Linked DNA regions of Azoarcus sp. CIB. The protein of the gene in region 3 interacts with the protein of the main gene of each other region in a pairwise test. Links are inferred from orthologs where the notes say so. Each region holds a gene or a part of one and is shown on either strand. Other genes may lie near its edges.

What was found.
Region 1: the proteins of ybgC (region 3) and acpP interact in binary tests that used the Escherichia coli proteins (3 or more experiments, as listed by UniProt). The link is inferred for Azoarcus sp. CIB from one-to-one orthologs.
Region 2: the proteins of ybgC (region 3) and secA interact in binary tests that used the Escherichia coli proteins (3 or more experiments, as listed by UniProt). The link is inferred for Azoarcus sp. CIB from one-to-one orthologs.

Annotation. Positions count from the first base shown.
Region 1 is NZ_CP011072.1:3,136,605-3,139,438, forward strand. It holds acpP (acyl carrier protein), read right to left. Parts: upstream 1,621-2,834; coding sequence 1,381-1,620; downstream 1-1,380. Other genes in the region: AzCIB_RS13865 (protein YgfX), read right to left, coding at 1-101; fabF (beta-ketoacyl-ACP synthase II), read right to left, coding at 121-1,359; fabG (3-oxoacyl-ACP reductase FabG), read right to left, coding at 1,714-2,463; fabD (ACP S-malonyltransferase), read right to left, coding at 2,469-2,834. UniProt on the Escherichia coli protein: Carrier of the growing fatty acid chain in fatty acid biosynthesis.
Region 2 is NZ_CP011072.1:4,223,092-4,226,378, reverse strand. It holds secA (preprotein translocase subunit SecA), read left to right. Parts: upstream 1-363; coding sequence 364-3,087; downstream 3,088-3,287. Other genes in the region: AzCIB_RS18875 (HDOD domain-containing protein), read left to right, coding at 3,177-3,287; AzCIB_RS18885 (DciA family protein), read right to left, coding at 1-195. UniProt on the Escherichia coli protein: Required for protein export, interacts with the SecYEG preprotein conducting channel.
Region 3 is NZ_CP011072.1:4,722,339-4,725,076, reverse strand. It holds ybgC (tol-pal system-associated acyl-CoA thioesterase), read right to left. Parts: upstream 1,724-2,738; coding sequence 1,277-1,723; downstream 1-1,276. Other genes in the region: AzCIB_RS21160 (STAS domain-containing protein), read left to right, coding at 1,907-2,738; tolQ (protein TolQ), read right to left, coding at 606-1,280; tolR (protein TolR), read right to left, coding at 179-589; AzCIB_RS21180 (energy transducer TonB), read right to left, coding at 1-182.

The DNA.
Region 1 (2,834 bases), 1.6 Mb from region 3 along the record:
GACGAACGCAGAAATGCAAACGCCGCGATCGTATGGATCGCGGCGTTCAACAGAAATATCAGCCTCGACGGGCGAAGCCGGATTTCAAGCGGGTAGCGCACGGGCTACCGTACCGGTGACTCAGACGCGGCGGAACGCGATGGTTCCGTTGGTGCCGCCAAAGCCGAACGAGTTCGACAGCGCGGCGCGGATCTCCATCGGGCGTGCCTTGTTCGCGACATAGTCGAGATCGCAGCCTTCGTCCTGCTCGAAGATGTTGATCGTCGGCGGAGCAATCTGGTGATGGATCGCCAACGTTGTGAACACCGCCTCCACGCCCCCGGCTGCGCCCAGCAGGTGACCGGTCATCGACTTGGTCGAATTCACCGCGATCGACTTGGCGCGGTCACCAAAGCAACGCTTGACTGCCGTCGTTTCGGCCAGATCGCCGAGCGGCGTCGACGTACCGTGCGCGTTGATATAGTCGACCTCGTCGAGTGCCATGCCGGCATCGCGCATCGCATTCGTCATGCAGCGCGCTGCACCGTTGCCGTCCTCGCACGGGGCGGTCATGTGGTAGGCGTCGGCGCTCATGCCGAAGCCGGCGACTTCGGCATAGATCTTCGCGCCACGCGCCTTCGCATGCTCATACTCTTCGAGCACGAGTACGCCGGCCCCCTCACCAAGCACGAAGCCGTCGCGCCCCTTGTCCCACGGACGGCTCGCCGTCTGCGGGTCGTCGTTGCGCGTGGAAAGCGCACGGGCCGAGGCGAAACCACCGACGGCCAGCGGCGTCACGGTTGACTCGGCGCCACCGGCGATCATCACGTCGGCGTCGCCGTACTGGATGAGACGCGCGGCTTCGCCGATGCAGTGCGTGGCTGTCGTGCAGGCAGTAACCATCGCCAGGCAAGGCCCCTTCAGGCCGAACATGATCGACAGGTTGCCCGCGATCATGTTGATGATCGTTCCGGGGATGAAGAACGGGGAAATCTTGCGTGCCCCCCCCTTCAGGTAATCGTCGTGGGTGGATTCGATCATCGGCAGGCCGCCGATGCCCGAGCCCAGATTCACGCCGATACGCTCGGCGTTCTCGGCGGTAACCTGCAGGCCGGCATCCTTGAACGCCTGGATGCCGGCGGCCATGCCGTAATGGATGAACACATCCATACGGCGGGCCTCCTTCGGCGAAAGATATGCGTCGATGTCGAACCCCTTCACCTCACCGGCGATCTTCACCGGGAAGTTCGTGGTATCGAAACGCGTGATTTCGCCGATACCGGAGCGGCCGTTGACAATGTTGTCCCAGGCCTCCGGAACGGTATTGCCGACCGGGGAAATGATGCCCAGACCGGTAATGACGACTCTGCGACGGGTCAATGTTCGCTCCGGTAATCAGTCTTACTTCTTCAGGTGGGCGTTGACGTAGTCAATCGCCTGCTGAACCGTGGTGATCTTCTCAGCTTCCTCGTCCGGGATTTCGCACTCGAACTCTTCCTCGAGGGCCATGACCAGTTCCACGGTATCCAGCGAATCCGCGCCCAGATCGTCGACGAACGAGGACTCGATCTTGATTTCCGACTCGTTCACACCAAGTTGTTCGGCGACAATTTTCTTGACGCGCTGCTCGATGTTCTCCATGAACTAACTCCTTCCCAGAATGATCCAGATATGTAAGAAAAAAAGCCGGCGTATTCTACCAAAAAGGATGAGAACCGCTATCGCCGCCGGTGATTACGACATGTACATGCCGCCATTCACGTGCAAGGTCGTGCCCGTCACGTAGGCGGCTGCGGGCGATGCCAGGAAGGCCACCGCCCCAGCGATTTCTTCAGGACGTCCCAGCCGGCCGAGGGCGATGTTGCCCAGCAGCGCGTCGCGGGCCGTTTCGGGCAGCGCACGGGTCATGTCGGTGTCGATGAAGCCAGGAGCCACGCAATTGACGGTGATATTGCGGCTACCCAGCTCACGCGCCAGCGCACGACTCATGCCGGCCACGCCGGCCTTTGCCGCCGCGTAGTTCGCCTGCCCGGGGTTGCCGGCGCTGCCGACAACGGACGTAATGTTGATGATGCGGCCGCCGCGGGCCTTCATCATGCCACGCATGACGAGACGCGACATGCGGAACACCGCTTTCAAGTTAGTGTCGATGACGGCATCCCACTCGTCGTCCTTCATGCGCATCGCGAGGTTGTCGCGCGTGATGCCGGCATTGTTCACGAGGATGCCGACGGCACCGAAGCGCTTCTCGATGTCGCCAATGGCCGCTTCGCACGCAGCCGCGTCGGTGACGTTGAGCGCCATCCCGCACCCCTTGATGCCGGCTTCCTGCAGACCATTTTCAATATCGGCGGCACCGGCTTCCGAAGTTGCCGTACCGACGACAGTCGCACCCAGACGGCCCAGTTCGAGCGCCACGGCGCGTCCGATCCCGCGGGACGCACCGGTCACAAGGGCCACCTGCCCCTCGAGCGAAAAACTCATTGAAATCACCTCAAGGCCGCAATGGATTGTTCGAGACTCGCAGCGTCGTGAATCGAGCCGCCCTGCACGTCGCCCGCGATCCGCTTCGTCATACCCGCAAGGACCTTGCCCGGACCACACTCGATGACGTGTCCCATGCCGCGGCGCGCCATCTCCTGCACCAGCTCGATCCAGCGCACCGGCGAGAAGGCCTGGCGCACGAGCGCGTCACGGATCCTGGCCGGATCGTCATACACGGCAACGTCCACGTTGTTGATCACCGCAATCTCGGGTTTGCCGATCGTTACCGACGCGAGTCGCTCGGCGAGTCGCTCCGCCGCCGGCTTCATCAGCGCGCAGTGGAACGGGGCGCTCACCGGCAGCAGCATCGC
Region 2 (3,287 bases), 500 kb from region 3 along the record:
TGCGGCGGCGGCGCCGCCGTTGGCGAGCAGCACCAGCGTGTCGCCCTTCAGGTTGGCGACCGAACAGGCCGACGCGAGCGCGGGCGGAAGGTGCTGCTGGAGCAGGTTCTGCAGGCGCATCAGGCGCGCTGCGTGGTCCTTCAGGCGTGCGAGAGCGTCGCCGGTGCCCAGGAAGCGCTGGATGAGCTGGGTCATGAGGGGGCCGAAGTCGGATTGCTCCCAGATGGTAGGTCGGGGAGTCCGCTACCGCAAGCGCAGACCTTCCTGGCCGCGCCCCGTTCCCGCCGCCGCATCCGCTGCGGGGCCTTGCGGTCGGCATGCTAAACTTCCCGCTTTGCCGAATCGGTCCCACCAGATACCCACATGATTTCCGGCCTGCTCAAGAAAATTTTCGGTAGTCGCAACGACCGCCTCATCCGCCAGTATTCCCAGACGGTACGCACCATCAATGCCCTGGAGCCGACGATTTCGGCCCTGACGGACGAGGCCCTGCGGGCCAAAACGGACGAATTCAGGCAGCGCGTCGCCAATGGCGAAGACCTCGACAGCCTGCTGCCGGAAGCCTTTGCGGTCGTGCGCGAAGCGGCCAAGCGTGTCCACGGCATGCGCCATTTCGACGTGCAGCTGATCGGTGGCATGGTGCAGCACAACGGCAAGATCTCCGAAATGCGCACCGGCGAAGGCAAGACCCTCGTCGCGACGCTGCCGGCCTACCTCAACGCGCTCGCCGGCAAGGGGGTGCATGTCGTCACCGTCAACGACTACCTCGCGAGCCGCGACGCCGACTGGATGGGGCGCATCTACGGCTTTCTCGGGCTGACGACGGGCTGCAACCTGTCGCGCATGGGGCACGAGGAAAAGCAGGCTGCCTACGCCGCCGACATCACCTATGGCACGAACAACGAGTTCGGCTTCGACTACCTGCGCGACAACATGGTGTATTCCACCAGCGAGCGCGTGCAGCGCAGCCTCAACTTCGCGATCGTCGACGAGGTCGATTCGATCCTGATCGACGAGGCGCGTACGCCGCTGATCATCTCCGGCCAGGCCGAGGACCACACCGAGCTGTACCTCAAGCTCAATCAGGTCGCCCCGGCGCTCACGCAGCAGGAAGGCGAGGGCGAGGAGGTCACCAAGCCCGGCGACTACACGCTGGACCTCAAGGCGCGCCAAGTGCTCCTCACCGAGCAGGGGCACGAGAACGCCGAGCAGATCCTCACCCGCATGGGCCTGCTGGCCGAGGGAACGAGCCTGTACGACCCGGGCAACATCCTGCTGGTGCACCATCTTTACGCGGCCCTGCGCGCGTACGCGCTGTACTTCAAGGACCAGCACTACGTCGTGCAGAACAACGAGGTGGTGATCGTCGATGAATTCACCGGCCGCCTGATGGCCGGCCGCCGCTGGTCCGAGGGCTTGCACCAGGCCGTCGAGGCCAAGGAAGGCGTGCGCATCCAGGCCGAGAACCAGACGCTCGCATCGATCACCTTCCAGAACTACTTCCGCATGTACGGCAAACTTGCCGGCATGACCGGCACGGCCGACACCGAGGCCTACGAGTTCCATCAGATCTACGGTCTCGAAACGGTTGTGGTCCCGACCAACCGGCCGATGCAGCGCCGCGACGACAACGACAAGGTTTTCCGCACCGCGAAGGAGAAGTGGGATGCGGTGATCAGCGACATCCGCGAATGCGTCGGTCGCGGCCAGCCGGTGCTGGTCGGCACGACTTCGATCGAGATCAACGAATTCCTGTCCGCGCTGCTGCAGCGCGAGAAGCTGCCCCATCAGTTGCTCAACGCCAAGCAGCACGAACACGAAGCCGAGATCGTCGCGCAGGCGGGGCGCCCGGGCGTCATCACGATCGCGACGAACATGGCCGGTCGCGGCACCGACATCGTGCTCGGCGGCAGCATCGAGCGCGAGATCGCGGCGATCCGCGACGACGAAGCGCTGACCCAGGAGCAGAAGGACGCACGCATCGCCGGAATGCGCGAGGAGTGGCTGAAAGTCCACGAGCAGGTGCTCGCGGCGGGCGGCCTGCACATCGTCGGCACCGAACGCCACGAGTCGCGCCGCATCGACAACCAGCTGCGCGGCCGTGCCGGCCGCCAGGGCGATCCGGGCAGCTCGCGCTTTTACCTCTCGCTCGAAGATCCGCTGATGAAGATCTTCGCCGGCGAGCGCCTGAACGCGATCATGGTGCGCCTGAAAATGCCCGAGGGCGAGGCGATCGAGCACGCGATGGTCACCCGCTCGCTTGAGTCCGCGCAACGCAAGGTCGAGCAGCGCAACTTCGACATCCGCAAGCAGCTGCTCGAGTATGACGACGTCGCTAACGACCAGCGCAAGGTGATCTACCAGCAGCGCAACGAACTGCTCGAAAGCGAGGAGATCTCCGACACGATCCATGCGATGCGCCAGGGAGTGCTGCACGACGCCTTCCGCCTCTACGTGCCGGTCGACAGCGTCGAGGAGCAGTGGGACATCCCCGCACTGGAGCAGGCCCTCGCGGCGGAATTCCAGCTCCGCCTTCCGGTCAGCGAGTGGCTGAAGGTCGAGTCGAATGTGGACGACGAGACCATTCTCAAGCGCATCCTTGCCGCCGCCGACGAGGCCTATGCAGCGAAGATCGCTCAGGTCGACGCGGGGGCGTGGCACAAGTTCGAGCGCGACGTGATGCTGCAGAGCCTCGACACGCACTGGCGCGAGCACCTGGCAGCGCTGGACCATCTGCGGCAGGGCATCCACCTGCGCGGCTACGCCCAGAAGAACCCGAAGCAGGAATACAAGCGCGAGGCCTTCGAGCTTTTCGAAGCGCTGCTCGAGTCCGTGCGCAGTGAAGTGTCCAAGCTGCTGATGACCGTCCAGGTCCGCACAGAGTCGCAGCTGGAGGAGGCCGAGCGTCCGCCCGAGCTGGACAACGTGCAGTATCACCACGCGGACTACGACGAGGCGCTCGGCTCCGCGTCGCAGGAGCAGGAAGGCGGCGTTGCCGTTGCGCAGGCCCCCAAGGTCGGGCGCAACGACCCCTGCCCCTGCGGTTCGGGGAAGAAGTACAAGCACTGCCACGGCAAGCTGAGCTGAGGCACGATGGGCGGCACGACGCTTCCCCGCCGCGTCCCTGAACGGCCCAGCGCGAGCCGTTTTTGGCTTCACGCGCAGCCTTTCCGTACATGACGGGCCCGGCCGATCCCAAGGGCAGGCGCCCCGGCGCGCCCGCACTGTTTCCGGAACTGCAACTCGGCGTTCCGGTGGATGCCGCCGGGCAAGCGGAGCGCGAGCCG
Region 3 (2,738 bases):
AATGTCGGTTGGGCCGCGGGCGGGGCGACGAGTTCGACTTCGAGCGCCGCGGGCGGACTGCTCTGCCAGCGGATGCCGAAGATCAGGAACGCAACGAGGCCCAGGTGAACGGCGACCGTCAGCGCCAGCGAGGCCCATTTGCCGGGCTGGTCGCGCTGCAGGTCAAGGTGCGTGTCTTTCATCGGGTGCTGCTGGTGCTCGTCTGGAGGCCGACCTTCTGGAAGCCGGCCTTGCGGATGCTGTCCAGCGTGTCCATCACTCGTTCGTACGACACCTGCTTGTCTGCGGCGACCAGGATCGGTTGCTGCGGATTGCGCTGCAGCGCGTTGTGCAGTTCGCGCAGCAATTCGGTGTTGCTCATCTTCTGCTCGGTCGAGTTGCTCGTGACCTTGAAGGTCAGCGAGCCGTCCTTCTTCACGGACACCACCATCGCTTCGGCCGGCGGTTGCGGCACTCCGCCCACGGTGGGGAGATCGACGCTGCCGGTCTGGATCATCGGCGCGGTGACCATGAAGATCACGAGCAGCACCAGCATCACGTCGATGTAAGGCACGACGTTGATCTGGTTCATCAGGCGGCGCTGGCGCATCGGTGTTTCCTCCCGCTCAGCGCAATTGGCGCTGCAGGATGTTCGAGAACTCTTCCATGAAGCTCTCGAAGCGGATGCTGATGCGGTCGATGTCGTGCGCGAAGCGGTTGTAGGCGACCACCGCTGGGATCGCGGCGAAGAGGCCGATCGCGGTGGCGACCAGCGCCTCGGCGATGCCCGGGGCGACGTTCGCGAGGGTTGCGGAGCTGACGTTGGACAGGCCGCGGAAGGCGTTCATGATGCCCCACACGGTGCCGAAGAGGCCGATGTACGGGGACACCGAGCCGACCGAGGCGAGGAAGGCGAGGTGCGCTTCGAGATCGTCGACCTCGCGCTGGTAGGTGGCGCGCATCGCGCGCCGCGCGCCGTCGATGACCGCCGCGTGATCGTGGCTCTTGCTGCGTAGCTTGGTGAATTCGCGGTAGCCGGACTCGAAGATGCGCTCCATGCCGCCGGTTTCATGACGCGCGGCGGCGGCCGACTGGAACATCGAGTTGAGGTCGCCGCCGCTCCAGAAGTCGCGCTCGAAGCCGTTGGTCTTGTTGCGGGCGGCGCGGATCTGGAAGGATTTGCGGAAGATCCAGTACCAGGACAGGAGCGACAGGCCTGCGAGCAGGGCCATGACGAGCTGGACCAGGACACTGGCCTGGCCGATGAGGCTGATGATCGAGAGATCGTGAGTGGCGGTCATGCTTGTACGAGTTTTTCCAGTTTTGTGCGCATGTCTGCGGGGAGCGGGGTTGGGCGTTTCCTGTCGAGGTCGACGCAGGCGATGACGAAGCGGCCGCGGAACAGGACTTCTTCGCCGCGCATTACCTTCTGCACGAACACCAGGCTCGCGCCGCGGAGCGTTTCGACCCCCGTCGTGACATGTAACGCATCATCGAGCATTCCGGGTGACAGATAATCGCCGGCGACGGACCGGACGACGAAGCCGATGCGCTGCTCGGTCAGCAGCTTCTGTTGTTCGAAGCCCGCTGCGCGCAGCCATTCGGTGCGCGCGCGTTCGCAGTAGCGCAGGTAGTTGGCGTAGTAGATGACTCCGGCGGCGTCGGTATCCTCGTAATACACTCGGACCGGCAGCGAAAATACGCAGTTTTCGCCGGAGATCGACGACGGGCGAGGTGTGTGCATCGCAACATTCTAGCCGACGGTGCGCCTTATTTAACATCCGCGGCGCCCGGACTGTTTTGCAAAAGGTAAGGTGAGGTCGGCCCTGCGTTCGGCTGCGGTGCAGCAAGGGGCGCAAGAGCCGGTTCCGAAATGCTATCCTTCCACATCCCCGACAAGTCCATTTCCGTTTGCACAGGTCGTAACGTGGTTCTTCCATTCTTCGGCAAGAAGCCCGCTCCCGGTACGCCGCCGTCAGGTACCGCGCCTTCGTCGGCGACGCCGCCAGCGGAGCCGCCTGAGCTGTCCAAGCTGGATTTTTCGGTCGGCGACCCGACGCACGCCCTGGCGCATTGCGCCGGCCAGGTCGAAGTGCAGGAGATGGGTGCGGGCATCGGTGCTGCCTATGAGGAAGCCGCCGTGCTGTACGCGAACGGAAACACGGTGGAGGCGGAGGCGGCGCTCAATGCGGTGCTGGACGGGCAGGGCAGCCATACGGGCGAGGGCCTGTGGATGATGCTGCTCGACCTGTACCGGCTGACCGGGCAGCGCCAGCGTTTCGAGGCGCGGGTGCTGGACTACGCGACGCGCTTCGAGCGGTCGCCGCCGCCGTGGACGGATTTGTCGAGTGCGCAGGAAAATCCGCGTTCGAACGTGGCGCCGATGGTGAACATGTCGGGCAGCCTTTCCGGTCAGGCCGCGGCGCAGTTCCAGCAGATCGCCATCATCGGCAAGAAGAGCGGCGCGATCCGCATCGATCTGGGGCGTCTGCGCTCGGTCGATGAAAACGGATGCACGCTGTTTCGCAACGTGTTGCGCGAACTCGCGGCGGAGCGCGTGAAGGTGTCGCTGCTGAACTGCGGCCAACTCGCGGAGATGCTGGCCGGACAGGTGCGCACCGGCGAGCCCAGCGGGCGGGACATCTGGCTGCTGATGCTGGAGATGCTGCAGCACACCGGCGAGCAGGAGCGTTTCGAGAACCTGGCGGTGGATTACGCGATCACCTTCGAGGAGTCGCCGCCGTCCTGGGAGGCGCGCG